DNA from 3 places in the Arthrobacter sp. 10N418 genome. Region 2 is predicted to be linked to each of the others. Evidence: riboswitches for the same ligand, from Rfam matches in the RefSeq annotation. Region 2 holds a riboswitch; each other region holds the start of a gene.
What was found. Region 2 has a riboswitch for S-adenosylmethionine ahead of metX (homoserine O-acetyltransferase MetX). Riboswitches for the same ligand answer to the same signal wherever they lie in the genome.
Positions count from the first base shown of each region.

Region 1 (5,565 bases), on a different contig from region 2:
CGACGCCGGATTCAGTTACGAGCTCAAGCTCGAACAGATCGAAACCCAGACCGTGCCGTGCCTGGATCATGCACGACTGCTGGCGGAAATCCGGCAGGGCAGGACCGCCGCGGACCAGGCCGCCCGGATGCACGGCGCCCGCGTGGCGGCCCTGGCCACGTCCCCGCTTGCCCCGGAGACCCACACCACGCCCAAGCCGCGGTACGCCACCATGGAGCGACGGTTCGGCGTCACTGTCCGCGACCAGCTGACGTGCGGCCTCCACGTCCACACCTTCGTCGAGTCCCCCGAAGAGGGGGTCGCGGTCATGGACAGGATCCGCGACAAGCTGGCCGTGCTGATAGCGCTCAGCGCCAACTCGCCCTTCTGGAATGGCGCGGAGACAGGATTCGAAAGCTACCGTACGCAGGCCTGGAACCGGTGGCCGGCTGCGGGCCCGTCGATGATCTTCGGCAGCCTGGCCGTCTACCGGCGCGTGGTCCGCAGGCTGCTGGAAAGCGGCGTGCTGTTCGACGAAGGCATGATCTACTTCGACGCCCGGCTGTGCCGGCACCATCCGACCGTGGAGATCAGGGTGGCCGACGTGTGCCTCGGGTCCGAGGACACCGCACTGATCGCGGTCCTGGTGCGCGCGCTCGTGGAATCGGCAAGCCGGGAGTGGAACGACGGCGTCGAGCCCGCCCCCGTGCCCACGGTTCTCCTGCGGATGGCCGCCTGGCAGGCGAGCAACTGCGGTGTGGCCGGGCAGCTGCTGGATTTCGGCAGCTTCCGGCCCGCCCCTGCCCGGGAGGTCGTCGAAGCGCTCGTGGACTACGTGGCACCGGTGCTGGCAGAGCAGGGCGAACTCCCCCTGGTACGCGCGGGCGTGAAGCGGATCCTCGAGCAGGGCACCGGTTCCCAGGCACAGCGCCGCCACTTCAGCGATGCCGGGCTGGCCGGCGTCGTTGCCCACGCGGTCAACGTGACAACGCAGCAGGGCATCGGGAAGGCAGTTCCGGCTAGATCTGCTTGAGCGCCTGCCCGAGGTCGCGGATGAGGTCCTCGACGTCTTCCAGGCCCACGGACAGCCGCACTACGCCGTCACTCAGTCCGATCGACGCCCGGCCTTCCGGGCCCATGGCGCGGTGGGTCGTCGTCGCCGGGTGCGTGATGAGGGACTTCGAATCACCCAGGTTGTTGGAGATGTCGATGATCCGCAGCGCATCAAGGAGGGCGAAGGCCGCCTCTTTCGCGGAGCGCCCTGGCGAGGGGCAAAGCTCCAGCGTGAGTACGGTGCCGCCGGCCTTCATCTGCTTCGCGGCGAGATCGTACTGCGGGTGGGACTGCAGCAGCGGATACTTGACCCAACCGACGGCGGGCTGCTCTTCCAGCCATTGGGCCAGGCGCAGCGCCGACGCCGAGGAGTGGTTGACGCGCAGCGCCATGGTTTCCAGGCCCTTGGCCAGGACCCAGGCGTTGAAGGCGGACAGTGCCGGACCGGTGTGCCGCATGAGCTGCTTGACGGGCCCGTCCACGAACTCCTTGGTTCCCAGGATGGCACCCCCCAGGACCCGGCCCTGCCCGTCAATGTGCTTGGTGCCGGAGTAGACGATCACGTCCGCGCCGAGGTCTCCGCAGCGCTGCAGCAGGGGAGTGGCGAAGACGTTGTCGACGACGACGGTGGCTCCCGCGGCGTGCGCGAGTTCGCTCACCGCGGCGATGTCGACGATTTCCTGCATCGGGTTCGACGGCGACTCGAAGAAGACCGCCGTCGTCGGCTTGGACAACGCGGTCCGCCACTGGTCCAGGTCCGGGCCGTCGACGAAGACCGTCTCCACGCCCCAGCGGGGCAGGATTTCGTTGAGAATCACGAAGCAGGAGCCGAAGAGCGAGCGGGCCGCGACCACACGGTCACCGGCCCCGAGCAGCGCGCCGAGAGCAGTGAAGACGGCGGACATGCCCGATGCCGTGGCGAAGCATGCCTCGGTGCCTTCGAGCAGCCGGAGCCGTTCCTGGAAGGTCGCGACCGAGGGGTTGCCGTAGCGGGAGTAGACGAAGCGCTCGTCCTCGCCGGTGAAGGCGCGCTCGGCGGCGGCGGCGGATTCGTAGACAAATCCGGAGCTCAGGAAGATCGGTTCGGTGGTTTCCTGGAAGCCGGTGCGGTCAAGGCCGCCGCGGACAGCCTGGGTGTCGGGGCTCCAGCCGGCGGCGTCGGGGTTGAAAGTCACTTATTTCTTTCCAATGCTGGTGGGCAGGCCGCGGTTCTTCCAGCCGTTGACGGTCCGGTCGCCGTAGCGGTCCGGTTCGCCTTCGAAGCCTTCGAGGACGTTGTACGAGGTGTACCCGGCCTGCGTGGCTGCGGTCGCAGCAGCGATGGAGCGGGCCCCGGAGCGGCAGAGGAACACGAGTTCGACGGCGGTGTCCTCCGGCACCCGCGCCTTCAGTTCGGCGATGAACCGCGAATTGGGGACGCCGCCGGCAAGGTTCCACTGGATGAACAGGGGGCCGTTTGGCTGTTCGGTCGCGGCCGCGGTTTCCGGGATGCCGATGTGGGCCCATTCGCCCTCCGTGCGGACGTCCACCAGTATGGCGCCGTCCTGCAGCTTGGCCCAGGCCTCCTGTGGGCTGAGGTCTCCGGCGTAGGTCATGAGTGGCCCTCGAAGGCGTCTTCCGAGCCGAAACCGTCGCTCTCCAGATCATCCACAGCGCTGGCGACGGCGGCGTCCGCGCTGGCGATGGCGGCCGGCAGGACGACGGCCTGGGCCACGATCACGGTGCTGCCGTCGAAGGTGGCCGAGGCGCTTCCATGCAGGACGTAGCCGTCGGCCAGTGCGGCCGAGACACGCTCGCAGAAGGCGCGGTCATCGGGGCCGGTGAAAAGCCGGTAGGCCAGTTTTTCCTCCGCGGCCGTTTCGGGTGCGGCGGGAGGTGCCGCTGGGGTGGACGCGTCAGGCATGACGGATCTCCTTCTTTCACGCTTGCAGATCGAATGGTCGATGATGCCGAGTCTTCACCTGAGGCACCCCGCCGTGGGAGGAGGGTTGCCGACCGGCCAGTCAGGGCTTGACGCCGGTTCTCATTACTCCCCAAAAACGTAACACTTACTTCTCCGGCCCGCACCGCCGCCGTCGTCATGTTAAGTAACCGGCCCGCCCGCGGCGCTCGGTCTCCCCGGGCGGCCCGGGCCCCCGGCGGTCAAAAACCGGGTCAAAGACAAGGCGCCGTAGTGCCACAAGAGGGGGTATTACCCGTGCGGGATTCCGGTTCCGGCCCGACAGTTCGAGTGGTGCCTACTCGGGCGTTCCCCCGGGCCGCTCGCATTTACTGGGAGTGCACGTTCGGTTGGCTCCCGTCCGCCCGCTCAGCACCGAAATGGAGAAACTCTGATGCCCCGCATCCTCGTCACCGGCATCGGCGGGCCCGCGGGCCGCGCCGTCGCCGCCCAGCTCAGGGCCCGGGGCTTTCCGGTCCTTGGCACAGACTTCCGTGACCTTCCCGCCGAGGCCGGCCTCACCGTCGTCGCGGTCCCTCCCGCCACCGATCCGGAAAGGATTTCGGCGCTGCGCCGGCTCATTGCCGGCGAGAAGATCGACCTGGTGATCCCGACGCTCAGCGAGGAACTTCCGCAGATCGCGGCGGCCCGTGCCGGGTTCGGGGCGGACGTGCGCGTCATCATCGGGGACCCCGGCCCGGTGGCCCTCGCCAACGACAAGCTCTTCACCGCGTGGCAACTCCGGCAGGGAGGCGTCCCCGTCCCCCGCTTCGGCGTCCCCGGTGATTTCGCCGACGCAGGCGCCGCGATGGCCGCGCTCGGCGGCCCTGTCGTGATCAGGCCGCGGGTCTGCCGCGGCGGACGCGGGGTGATCGTCGTCGACGGCACCACCGGTGTGGATTGGGCCAGCCTTCCGGAAGGGCAGATTGTCCAGGAGTTCATCCCTGGCACCGGGTACGGGCCCATGGTCTTCGGCACGCCCGCGCACAACAGCACGGCGCCGTTCGCCGTCGTCGTCGAAAAGACCGAACTGGCCGACGGTAACGCGGTGTCCGCCCGCCGTTTGGGAACGGGAGAGTCCATGGACGTGGGCAATGTGGCGATGGCTGCCGTCCGGGCTCTCGGTCTGACCGGCCCGGTCGATGTCGATGTCCGACGCCGCGGGGACGGGACCCCGGTGGTGCTTGCGGTGACCGCCCGCTTCGGCGCGAACAGCGAAGCTGCTCCCGAACTCCTCGATGCCGTCCTGGCGTCGTTCACGCTTCCCTCTTTCAACCCGGCATCGTTCCGTCCAGGCGCGGGAGCCTACGCCAGTGTCCTGGTTTGAACCAGCGGTCCCGGGGGCACTGTTCCTGCTTTTGCTCCTCGGCTTGCCGATCCTCGTGTCCGGTCTCGTGAAACTCCTGATCCTGCCGTTGGCGGTCTGGTTCGAAGTCCGGGCCTCCCGTCGGCGGCGCCGCGGTGTGCCAACTCTCCTGGATGAGTGGCCCAGCGTCTCGATCATTGTCCCGGCCTACAACGAGGCAACGGTCATTGAGGACTGCGTTCGGTCCATCCAGCTCACCCGGTACGACCGGTACGACGTCATCCTCGTGGACGACGGTTCCACCGACAACACCGCCGGGCTGATGCAAGGCCTCGCGGCAGCCGATCCGCGGATCACCGTCCTGACGCAGGCCAACGCCGGCAAGGGGGCCGCCCTTAACCTGGGCATCCGCAACGCCACCGGCGACGTCCTCATGTTCGCTGATGCGGACGGGACCTTTTCCGCCCGCACGGTCCTCCGGATGCTCCGGGGCTTCGAGGACAAGCGCACCGGCGCTGTCTGCGGCGACGACAGGGCGGTGAATCTGAACCGGGTGCAAACCCGGGTGCCGGCCTTCACCAGCCACATCGAAATCGGCATGGTCCGGCGCGCGCTGGCGCTGATCGGCGGCCTTCCCGTCGTCTCCGGCCACATCGGGGCGTTCCGCCGCGCGGTCATCGAGGACATCGGGCCGTTACGGGAAGACATGGTGGGGGAGGACCTGGAACTGACCTGGCGGGTGCACAAGGCCGGCTACCGGGTGGTCTTCGCCCCGCGTGCCCTCGTCTATGCGGAGTCGCCGTTGACCATCGGCGCGCTCTGGCGGCACCGTGTCCGGCGGGCCCGCGGCCTGCTGCAAACCATGGGTGCCCACACGGGGATGATCGGCAACCCCCGCCACGGCCGGTTCGGGGCGTACCTGCTGTTCACTGCCTTGACGATGGTGGTCCTCCCGGTTGCCCAGCTCCTGGCTCTTCCCTATCTGGCGTTCCTGCTCGCCCTCGGCCGCAGTCCGCTGGACGCCGAGGTATGGGGTTTCCTTGGCTGGACCGGGCTCTGCGTCACAGTCGTCCTCTCCGTGTTTGCGCTGGGCATGAACCGGGCGCGGAAGGACCTGCGTCACGTATGGGCGCTCCCGCTCATTCCGTGCTACCCGGTGTTCACGGGCCTGACGATGGTGGCAGCGCTGGCCCAGGAACTCCGCGGCAAGGAAGCGCTGTGGAACAAGCTGGCCCGGAACGGCGCCGTCAGCGTCGAGGGTCTGGCACTGTCGCCGCGACCACTGGAT
Region 1 covers NZ_JBFTIK010000013.1:150,257-155,821, reverse strand. The annotation lists gene AC1DCZ_RS12370 (glutamate--cysteine ligase 2) at 1-1,012, shown strand, start outside; gene AC1DCZ_RS12365 (O-succinylhomoserine sulfhydrylase) at 999-2,207, opposite strand; gene AC1DCZ_RS12360 (rhodanese-like domain-containing protein) at 2,208-2,627, opposite strand; gene AC1DCZ_RS12355 (DUF1737 domain-containing protein) at 2,624-2,935, opposite strand; SAM riboswitch class IV at 2,949-3,063, opposite strand; gene AC1DCZ_RS12350 (ATP-grasp domain-containing protein) at 3,366-4,298, shown strand; gene AC1DCZ_RS12345 (glycosyltransferase family 2 protein) at 4,285-5,565, shown strand, end outside.
Region 1: linked by a shared signal. The riboswitch ahead of AC1DCZ_RS12355 (DUF1737 domain-containing protein) and the one ahead of metX (homoserine O-acetyltransferase MetX) in region 2 are both predicted to bind S-adenosylmethionine.

Region 2 (5,565 bases):
ACCACGTGGTGGCGAGCCCCAGCCTGTACGGCGGAACCTATAACCTGCTGGCCCACACTCTGAAAAAGTTCGGCATTTCCGTCACTTTCGTCGAGGACCCCGACAACCTGGCGCAGTGGCGCGACGCCGTCCGGCCCAACACCAAGCTGTTCTTCGGCGAGGTCGTCTCCAATCCGCGCCAGGACGTGCTGGACATCGAAGGCGTCTCGAAGGTGGCGCACGAGGCCGGTGTGCCGCTGATCGTCGACAACACCCTCTCCACCCCGTACCTGATCCGGCCGATCGAGTGGGGTGCGGACATCGTCGTGCACTCCGCCACCAAGTACCTCGGCGGCCACGGTACCGCGATCGCCGGCGTGATCGTGGACTCCGGCAATTTCGACTTCGGCAAGGACCCCGAGCGGTTCCCGGGCTTCAATACCCCGGACCCCACCTACAACGGCCTCGTCTACGCCCGCGACCTCGGCAAGGACGGCGCCCTGGGCGCCAACCTTTCCTACATCCTCAAGGCCCGGGTCCAGCTGCTGCGCGACCTCGGCTCGGCGGTCTCACCCTTCAACGCCTTCCTCATCGCCCAGGGCATCGAAACCCTGAGCCTGCGCGTCGAACGGCACGTCGCCAACGCCGTCAGGGTGGCCGAATGGCTGGAGGCGCGGGACGACGTCGAATCCGTCGCCTACGCCGGGCTGCCGTCCAGCCGCTGGTACGAGCGGGGCCGCAAATACGGGCCCAAGGGGACCGGCGCCGTCGTCGCGTTCAACATCGCCGGAGGAGCGGAGGCCGGCAAGCGTTTTGTCGACGCCCTGGAACTGCACTCGCACGTGGCGAACATCGGCGACGTCCGTTCCCTCGTCATCCATCCGGCGTCGACCACGCACAGCCAGCTGACGCCGGAGCAGCAGGAGATCGCCGGCGTCACCCCGGGACTCGTGCGGCTCTCCGTCGGGTTGGAGCACATCGATGACATCATCGCGGACCTCGACGCCGGATTCCGCGCCGCGAAGGGCGCCTAGGGACCCCCCGAATTCGCCGGAAACCGTCGACGTCGCCGTAAGGCCCGGGCGAACTCGTCGGTTTCCGGCGGTCTCGGTGTACAGGACGCAGTCCTGTCACATGGAAGTCACAATCTTGGCCATTCCCGCACCGGGTTTCGTAGACTCAGTGGAGGTCATGAGTGCCAGTGACAGCCCCGGCTTGCTGGCCGGCAACCCTCCATTTGCGGCGGGGTGCCCCGGGTGAAGACCTGGCCTGCCGGTCAGCTGACGGCGGGCAAGCGCGAAGTTAGGTCCTCTCATGACGATTGCCGTCACCCGCAGTGGTGTACCCGGAACCAAGCCCTCCGAGAACAAGAACGAGCCCGCAGCTCCCGTGCCGCCTGAGGCGGTGGTGGCCGACGCGGCGGTACCCGATGGCACCGTCCGGTACCTCCGGATCGGAGCCCTGGACCTCGAATCCGGCGGCCGGCTGCCGGATGTGGTCCTGGGCTATGAGACGTGGGGGACCCTGAGCGCGGACGCCTCCAACGCGGTGCTGATCGAACACGCCCTGACCGGAGACACCCACGTCACCCGCGGCGCGAGCGAAGAGCCCGGCTGGTGGGAACAGCTCGCCGGCCCGGGCGCTCCCGTGGACACGGACAAGTACTTCGTCGTCTCGATCAACATCCTCGGCGGCTGCTACGGCTCCACCGGGCCTTCGACGCCGGCTCCGGACGGGCGCCCCTGGGGCTCCAGGTTTCCGCTCGCCACCCTCCGGGACACCACCGCGGCCGAGGCCCGGCTCGCGGATGCCCTGGGAATCGGAAGCTGGTACGCGGTTCTGGGCGGATCCCTCGGCGGGGCGCGAGCCCTCGAATGGGCCGTCACGTACCCCGGCCGGGTCCGCCGCTGCGCCGTTATTTCCGTGGGCGCGAGCAGCACGGCAGAGCAGATCGCCTTCGCCCAGGCCCAGACCCTGGCCATCCGCCAGGATCCCAACTTCAACGGCGGCGATTACTACGACGGCCCGGAGCCGGAAGCCGGCTTGGCCCTGGCGCGCCGGATCGCGCACATCACCTACCGTTCTGCCGCGGAACTGGACGGACGGTTCGGCCGGAACGCCCAGGAATCCGAGGCGCCGCTGGAGGCCGGATCGGTGGCCGGCCGCGGCCGCTACCAGGTGGAAAGCTATCTGGACCACCAGGGCAACAAGCTGGTCCGGCGCTTCGACGCCAACAGCTACATCGCCATTACCGAGTCCCTTATGAGCCACGATATCTGCCGCGGACGGGGGGGCCTCGAGGAGGCCCTGGCGCCGGCCACCGCGGAGTTCCTGGTCGCGGCAGTGGACTCGGACCGGCTGTATTTCCCGGCCCAGTCCCGGGAACTCGCCGACGCCCTGCCGGGCGGGGCGGACCTGCACCTGATAGAGGCGCCGATCGGCCATGACGGCTTCCTGACTGAAATCGGGCAGCTGAGCGGGCAGCTCCGCCGGATCTTCTTCGCCTAGCGGCTGGACCGGCAGGTCCGCCATGCCCTGGTGCAGGACGCGCGGGTGTGCGTTTTTGCAGATATGCCTTGCACTAATGGCGGTTGAGGCCACGGGCGGGAGAGTCCATACTCGTGAGGAATGACGCGCCGTGCCCTACGTCACACGCGTCCTCAGTCCAATGGTCCACAGGGTGTCGATGGCGACGCCGAAGGAGTTCCAATGAGTATGGAAAAGGCCGCCGCAAGGCGCACAGCAGAGCCTGACGTCAATACGTCGGGACTGAAGAAGGTGGTTGCGGCCTCCATGGCCGGCACCGTCGTCGAGTGGTACGAATTCTTCCTCTACGCCTCCGCGGCAACGCTGGTGTTCGGCAAGATGTTCTTCCCCAACTCCAACACGGAACTGGACGGCATCCTTGCCGCGTTCCTCACCTACGCGGTCGGCTTCATCGCCCGCCCCATCGGCGGCATCGTCTTTGGCCACTTCGGCGACAAGTTCGGCCGCAAGAAGCTCCTGCAGCTGAGCATCATCCTCGTCGGTGTCTCCACCTTCCTGATGGGCTGCCTGCCCGGCTTCAAGGAGATCGGCTACTGGGCCCCGGCCCTGCTGGTGTTCCTGCGCTTCGCCCAGGGCTTCGCCGTCGGCGGGGAGTGGGGCGGCGCCGTCCTCCTCGTTGCCGAGCACAGCCCCAGCAAGTCCCGCGGATTCTGGGCCAGCTGGCCGCAGTCTGCCGTTCCTCTGGGCAACCTCTTCGCCACCGCCGTGCTCTTCATCCTGTCCTCCACGCTGTCCTCTGCCGATTTCCTCGGCTGGGGCTGGCGCGTCGCCTTTTGGCTGTCCGCCGTGATCGTCGCGGTTGGCTACTACATCCGCACCAAGGTCAGCGATGCTCCCATCTTCCTCGAGGCGCAGAAGGAAGTGGTTCTGGAAAAGAAGGGCTACGGCGTCGCCGAAGTCTTCCGCCGCTACCCCCGCGGCGTGTTCACCGCCATGGGCCTGCGCTTTGCGGAAAACGTCCTGTACTACCTCGTCGTCACGTTCTCGATCACTTACCTCAAGACCGTCGTCCACGCCGACACGAGCCGGATCCTGCTGCTCCTGCTTGTGGCGCACTTGATCCACTTCTCCGTGGTGCCGATGGTCGGCAAGCTCTCTGACCGGTTGGGCCGCAAGCCCGTCTACATGGCCGGCGCCGTCCTTGGTGCCACCTGGGGTTTCTTCGCGTTCCCCATGATGGACACCGGGAATGACCTCATCATCCTCGCCTCGGTCATCATCGGCCTGCTCTTCCACGCACTCATGTACGCGGGCCAGCCGGCCATCATGGCCGAGATGTTCCCGACCCGGATGCGCTACTCCGGTGTCTCGCTGGGCTACCAGGTGACCTCGATCGTCGCCGGCTCGCTGGCCCCGATCATCGCCGTTGCACTGCTGTCGCAGTACAAGTCCTCTGTCCCGGTGGCCATCTACCTGCTCATTGCCTGCGCCATCACGGCCGTCGCGGTGCTCTTCCTCAAGGAGACCCGCGGCATCTCGCTCCACGACGTCGACGCAGCCGACGCCCAGGGCACGGCAGACCTCCTCGCAGCCGGCAAGCGGTAGTCCCCGCCCGCCGGCAGCCACGCTGGCCGCGTCCGCACTGTGTGCGGGCGCGGCCAGCGTCTGTTTAACCCTGCCTCAGCCGGCGAGCACATCCTGCCGCTCCCGGACTTCGGTCCGGACCGCCTCAAGGACGGCCCGTACCGGGGCCGAGCGCAGCGATTCGGGCCGCGCCACGGTCCAGATGGGGAGCTGCCGCTGGAAGTCGTCCGGCAGTACGGGAAGGAATCCTGGTTTTCCGCACACCATGAAGTTGGGCAGAAGCCCGATCCCGGCGCCCCGCCGGACGGCTTCAAGCTGGGCGAAAATACTGGTGGCCTGGAAGCTTGACCTCGGCAGCGGAAGCTGAGTGGAGCGGTGGCCCAGCTCGGCCACCTGCAGCGCCGACTCCACGTAGGAGACAAAGCCGTGCTGGCGGACGTCATCGAGCGTTGCCGGAAGCCCGCGCTCCTGCGCATAGCGGGGGCTGGCGTAGAGCCGCAGGAAGTAGTTGCTGAGGAAGATGGCATGGGCGTTGCTGACGTCCATGTTGCCCACCACCACCTCGAGGTCCACGCCCGAGCGGTTCTGGCTGGCCTTGCGCGTGGCACTGAGCAGCTCCACGTTGAGCCGCGGGTTTTCGTGCTGCAGCCGGACGAGCGCCGGAGCCAGGAACTCCGCGCCGAAGCCGTCCGGCGTGCTGATCCGGACCAGGCCGGAGACTACATCCCCGGACTTGGCGATGCGGCCGGAGAGTGCCCCGAGGGTGTCTTCGATGGCCTCGGCCGCGGCGACAGCCTGGCCGCCAAGTTCGGTCAGTTCCCAGCCCTGCGGGCTGCGCTCAAGGGTCCGCCCGCCGAGCTGCTTGTCCAGGGCCAGGATCCGGCGGGAGATGGTCGTGTGGGTGGTGCCGAGCGTCTCCGCCACGGCGTTGAACCGGCCCAGCCGGGCAACTGTCAGGAGGATCAGCAGATCGTCCGGGCTGGGCAGGCGCCGCAGGTCCACGATGGTCCACCTCTCCGGACGACTCCATCGTCCCGTGCACGGTTATGTGCATTTTTGAACATGCTATCTGTGATTTTTCTCCTTGATTGCACTCTATCAGGATGTGATCCTTGACACTGGACGTTCCGGCGTTGGCCGGATCGTAGGGACACAAAGCATAGGAGCTTATGCCATGGCAGTTATCGCATGGATCGGACTGGGGAACATGGGCGGATCCATGTCGGTGAACCTGGCGAACGCCGGAAACGAGGTCCGCGGCTTCGACCTCAATGCCGAGGCTGTTTCCGCCGCTGAGGCCGGCGGCGTGAAGGCCGCCGGCAGCATCGCCGAGGCCGTCAAGGGCGCCGACGTCGTCTTCACGATGCTCCCCAAAGGCGAGCACGCCCGGGCCGTCTACCTCGGCGAGGACGGCGTCCTGGCCCACGCAGACACCCGGACCCTGCTGGTGGACTCCTCCACCATCGACATCGCCTCCGCGCAGGCCCTGCACGACGCCGCCGCTGCCGCCGGCTT
Region 2 covers NZ_JBFTIK010000001.1:262,874-268,438, forward strand. The annotation lists gene AC1DCZ_RS01140 (bifunctional o-acetylhomoserine/o-acetylserine sulfhydrylase) at 1-1,013, shown strand, start outside; SAM riboswitch class IV at 1,167-1,282, shown strand; gene metX (homoserine O-acetyltransferase MetX) at 1,294-2,487, shown strand; gene AC1DCZ_RS01150 (MFS transporter) at 2,689-4,071, shown strand; gene AC1DCZ_RS01155 (LysR family transcriptional regulator) at 4,147-5,046, opposite strand; gene mmsB (3-hydroxyisobutyrate dehydrogenase) at 5,225-5,565, shown strand, end outside.

Region 3 (5,565 bases), on a different contig from region 2:
CGTGTGCAGTCCACGATCGATCAGCAGCGCGGTGAACTTGCCGGTTCCGGCGCCGATGTCGGCGGCATTCCGTGCCCCGGCCGGGATCAGCCAGTCTGCCGATTCGCCAGGATAGCCCGGGCGGACACGCTCGTAGTGTTCCCCGCCGTCCTGGAAGCTTTGCCCGAGCTCCTGGCGCCGTCCGCTGTGCAGTTTGGGTCCGTTGTGGAGCCTGGGGCCGCCGCGTGCCACGTGCGATCTCCTTCGGGAAAGTCCTGGTGTTGTGGATACCTTTCGAATTTACCGCACTCGCGCTGGCCGCCAGGGCCTAGTCTTCAGTACACGGCGCCGCGCCTGCGGTGCCGGGTGTGTTCGGCGCCCAGTGCGGGTATCTGCGGGTGTCGTTCGCCGGCACCCACCGGCCGGCGTCCACCACGTAGTCCCAGCCAAGTCCGGTCTGCCGGAGTTGTTCGATGCCGGCCAGCAGCCGCTGCGCATCCTCCAGCCGTGAGCCGAGGCCGAAGCTGGCCCGCAGGGAGCCGGCGGGCAGGCCGAGCCGCTTGAGCAGCGGGTGGGCGCAGAAGCGGCCGTCGCGCAGGCCGATGCCGTGTTCGGCAGAAAGATAGGCGGCCACAAGGCCGGCGTCGTATCCTTCGACCGAGAAATTGACGACGCCGATGGTGCCGGTGCCCTCCCCGTCGCCATCTGCGGCGGTGTCCGTGAAGATGTGGTGGACGCCCACGCCGTCGATGCCCTGGAGCCCGTCGACAAGGAAAGCGCGGATGGCGTTCTCATGGGCGTGCCACTGCTCCTGGTCCAGGGCGGCGATCACTTCCGTGGCGCGGGCCAGCGTCGCTGCGCCCAGGACATTGGGGGATCCGCCTTCGTGCCGTGCGGGGCCGGTGGTCCAGCTGACCGAATCGAGCCGTGCGTCACGGACGGCGCCGCCGCCGGCCAGGTGCGGGGTGCCGGCGTCGAGCCAGTCGGGGCGTCCCACCAGGACGCCCGCACCGAACGGCGCGTACAGCTTGTGGCCGGAGAAGGCGACGTAGTCGACGTCGTCGGCGGCGATATCGATCCGCCGGTGCGGCGCCAGCTGGGCGGCGTCGACGACGATCCTCGCCCCGAACTCGTGCGCCAGGGCGGCCAGTGTCCGGATGGGCAGGATTTCCCCGGTGACGTTGGAGGCTCCGGTCACGGCAAGCAGGCTGATGCCCCCGTGCGCCAGTTCCCCGCGCAGCTTCTCCACTGTGGCCGTGAGGGTGGGGGCCGCGACGACGCTGCGGTGGGGCACGCTCTGCCACGGCAGGAGGTTGGCGTGGTGTTCGATGTCGAGGTAAAGCACCTCGCCGGTGTGCCGGCCCCCGCTCACGGGCAGGCATCCGGCCAGCAGGTTGAGGGAGTCGGTGGTGTTCCGGGTGAAGATGACGGAGTCATCGGCGCGGCCGCCGACGAAGTCCCGCACGAGGCCCCGGGCGTTCTCGTATACTGACGTGCTGATCTGGGAGGCGTAGCCAGCGCCGCGGTGCACGCTCGCATAGAACGGCAGGATCTCGTTCAGGTAGGCAGAGACCACGGACAGGGCCGGGGCCGAGGCGCCGTAGTCCAGGTTGGCGTAGCGGACGTGTCCGCCGTTGATCAGCGGAGCCTGGATCTCTGCACCCGTTACCGCGGAGAGCGGCCGGCGGGCGATGGCGAACCGTGCGTCGGAGTCCGCACCGGACAGCAGAACGTCGGGGCGGCCCGCCTGGGAGCCTGCAGTGGCACGGATGGCGGCGGGAAAAGTGGAAGTTGTCATGGGACCTCGCTCGAAAAGGACCCCACGCACCGGGGATCCGCGCTTGCCGGGTCCGTACCGGACCGGCCAGGTCGTCACCCGGGGCACCCCACCGCGAATGGAGGGTTGCCGGCCAGCAAACCGGGGTTTTGCGCTGGCACTCGTGACCTGCTTCGAGCCTAGGACATCCGCGCAGCCGGGGAAAAGGCCGGGCGCCAATGTGAAGCGCTTTGTTACGGGACGGGCGCTTAGAGGAGGTCGTCCAGGCCCGGGTTGAGGCGCTTCAGGACTTCTGAGTGGAGGATCGAGTTCGTTGCCAGGGCGTTGCCGCCGAACGGGCCGTCTTCGCCTTCCAGGGACGTGAAGCGGCCGCCGGCTTCCGTCACGATCGGCACCAGGGCGGCCATGTCGTAGAGGTTCAGCTCCGGCTCGCAGGCGATGTCGACCGCACCCTCGGCCACCAGGCAGTAGGACCAGAAATCGCCGTAGGCCCGGGTGCGCCAGACTTCCTCGGTGAGGCCCAGGAACTCGTCCAGGTTGCCGCGCTGCTTCCAGCCGGTCAGGCTCGAGTAGGACAGTGAGGCGTCCGAGAGCTCGGAGACGTTGGACACCCGCAGCCGGGTGGCCGCAGCAAGCGAACGGCCCGTGTAGGCGCCGGCACCCTTGGCCGCCCACCAGCGCTTCCCCAGTGCCGGGGCGCTGACGACGCCGACGACCGGTTCGCCCTCGTCCACGAGGGCGATCAGGGTGGCCCAGACCGGGACGCCCCGGACAAAGTTCTTGGTGCCGTCGATCGGGTCGATGATCCAGCGGCGGGAGCCATGGCCGGAACTGCCGAATTCCTCGCCGAGGACGGCGTCGCGGGGGCGGGAACGGGACAGCTGGCCCCGGATGGCCTCCTCCGCGGATTTGTCGGCGTCGGTCACAGGCGTGAGGTCGGGCTTCGTCTCGATCCGGAGGTCGAGCGCCTTGAAGCGGCTCATGGTCTGGGAATCTACGGAATCTGCCAGTACATGGGCAAGGCGCAGGTCATCGTTGTAGCTCGAAGCGGGTTGACTCATGGTTCCAAACTACCGCCAAAGCGGGCCGCCAGGCGGTAGGCCACGTCGCGGCGCCGCAGGCCGGGGGACCGGCAGCCCGGCCGTAGGCCCTAGGAGACGGTGCCCAGTTCCTTGACGTCCGGGGCTTCCATCCGCGGGTCAGTCCCCAACAGCCGGCGCAGCGAGGCGAGCCGGGCCGGGCCGGAGCCTCCCGCGTGGCCGGCGGCCACCCAGGCGTCGACCCCGCAGTTGACGGCGGTGGAATCGTGCTTGCAGCCACGCTCGCAGTCATCGGTACCCGGCTCGAGGTCGGGGAAGGAGCGCAGGATCCGGTCCGGATCCACATGGGCCAGGCCGAAGGACCGGATGCCGGGGGTGTCGATGATCCAGCTGCCGGCCGGGGCATCGTTGACTTTCAGGGCCAGCGCCGAGGAGGAGGTGTGGCGTCCGCGGCCGGTCACGGCATTGACGCCGCCGGTGGCCCGCTCGGCTCCCGTGAGCGCGTTGACCATGGTGGACTTGCCGACGCCGGAGTGGCCCAGCATAACCGTGACCTTGCCGTCGAGGTAGCCGCGCAGCTGGGACACCGCGTCCTTATCCAGCCGCGCGGAGAGTCCGTCGTCCGAGCGGGCGTCGATGCCGGACGCAGCCGAATCCGCCGTCTTGGAGATGATCACCGGGAAGTCGAGGTGCCGGTAGTTGGACAACAGCTCCGCGGGGTCCTTGACGTCAGCCTTTGTGACGAGCAGCAGCGGTGCAATGCCGGCATCGTAGGCGGCCACGAGGGCCCGGTCGATGAAGCCTGTCCGCGGCTCCGGATTGGCCGCAGCGACCACCACCACGAGCTGGTCCGCGTTGGCGACGACGGCGCGTTCAATGGGGTCGGTGTCATCGGCGCTGCGCCGCAGGAGCGTCTTGCGGTCCTGGATCTTGACCAGGCGGGCGAGGGTGTCCGGTTCACCGCTGACGTCTCCGACCAGGGAGACGAAATCGCCGGCGACCACTGGGGAGCGGCGAAGTTCGCGGGCCCTGGCGGCGATGATCTTGCGTTCGTCGTCGGTGCCTTCGCCAACGACGGCAGTGTAGCGCCCGCGGTCCACGGTGATGATCCGCCCGGTGACCGCCTCGTCGTAGCTGGGCCGGTCCTTGGTCCGGGGGCGGGTGCCTTTTTTGTTGGGGCGGATCCGGACGTCGGATTCATCCCACGAGTCAGTGCTGCGTGCCAACAGTGGCATCCTTCTCTTCGGCGGGGGCCGCGTGTTCCGTGGCGGAGCCCGGCAGGGCACCGTGGGCCAGCATCGCGGTCCAGAGCTGCGGGAAGTCCGGCATGGTTTTGGCCGTGGTGCCGATGTCGTCGACTTCGACGCCGGGTACTGCCAGGCCCAGGATGGCGCCTGCCGTGGCCATACGGTGGTCCGCGTAACTGTGGACGACGCCCCCGTGCAGGGCTGCCGGGCGGATGATCAGGCCGTCGGAGGTTTCCTCGGCATCGCCGCCGAGTCGGTTGATTTCGGCTACCAGTGCGGCGAGACGGTCCGTCTCGTGTCCCCTGAGGTGCGCGATGCCGCTCAGGCGCGAAGGGCCGGTAGCCAGGGCGCACAGGGCTGCGACGGTGGGGGCGAGTTCGCTCGTTTCGTCGAAGTCGGCGCCCCGGATCTCCGGCCCGCCGGTGACGGTGAGTGTGCCGTTTTCCAGCGTGACGGCGGCTCCCATGGTGGCCAGGATGCTGCGCCAGAGATCGCCGACCTGGGTGGTCCCGGACGGCCAGTCCGGGATCCGCACCGTGCCGCGGGTGGCCAGGGCCGCCGCCAGGAACGGGCCGGCGTTGGAGAGGTCTTGTTCGATCCTGTGGTCGAAAGCCCTGATGCTGCCGGGCGAGACGATCCAGTGGTCCGGGCGCGAGTCGTCCACGTCTACGCCCACGCCGCGCAGCACGGAAACGGTCATATTGATGTGGTCGAGGCTCGGCACGGGCGGTCCGACGTGCTCCAGGTGCAGCCCGTCCGCGAAGCGCGCCCCGGCCAGCAGCAGCGCGGACACGAACTGCGAGGAGGCGCTGGCGTCGATGACAAGGTGGCCGCCGTGCACTGCGCCGGCGCCCTGCACGGTGAACGGCAGCGAGGACGCCGGGCCGCCGTCGGGGCTGCCGACCGCGACGCCGAGCCCCGTGAGGGCCTCGATGATGGTTCCCATCGGCCGCTTGCGGGCGTGTGGGTCCCCGTCAAAGAGTGTCAGGCCCTGGCGCAAGGCAGCGACCGGGGGAACGAACCGCATGACGGTGCCGGCCAGGCCGCAGTCGATGGACGCCGTGGTTGCGGGTGCGTCGAGGCTGATCGGGGTGATGCTCAGGTCAGGGCCAAAGGCGCCGTCGCCGGGGACTTCAGTGATGGTGGCCCCGAGTTGGCGCAAGGCGTCGATCATGAGGGCCGAATCACGGGAGTGCAGGGGGGCGCGCAACCGCGACGGCCCGTCTGCGAGGGCTGCCAGCACCAGGTACCTGTTGGTCAGGGACTTGGACCCCGGGACCGTAACGGTGGCGTCGACCGGCCGACCGGCGAACGGGGCCGGCCAATGCAGGCCGCTGCCGGACGGGGCCGGGCCGGATGGTGCGGTGGAGGTGGCGCCAGTCATTGCCGTCTTAGGCCCCGACTGCGTGGTCTACGGCCTTGCGCACTGCTTTGTCGGCCTTCTTCAGCCGCTTGCCGGTGTTCTTCCTGGCATCGGCGGCGAGGTGCCCCGCGTTCTTTCTGGCGTCGGCGGCGAGGTGCT
Region 3 covers NZ_JBFTIK010000008.1:20,176-25,740, reverse strand. The annotation lists gene AC1DCZ_RS08245 (class I SAM-dependent methyltransferase) at 1-231, opposite strand, end outside; gene AC1DCZ_RS08240 (aminotransferase class V-fold PLP-dependent enzyme) at 308-1,777, opposite strand; SAM riboswitch class IV at 1,812-1,925, opposite strand; gene hisN (histidinol-phosphatase) at 2,005-2,817, opposite strand; gene rsgA (ribosome small subunit-dependent GTPase A) at 2,907-4,022, opposite strand; gene aroA (3-phosphoshikimate 1-carboxyvinyltransferase) at 4,006-5,427, opposite strand; gene AC1DCZ_RS08220 (DoxX family protein) at 5,435-5,565, opposite strand, start outside.
Region 3: linked by a shared signal. The riboswitch ahead of AC1DCZ_RS08240 (aminotransferase class V-fold PLP-dependent enzyme) and the one ahead of metX (homoserine O-acetyltransferase MetX) in region 2 are both predicted to bind S-adenosylmethionine.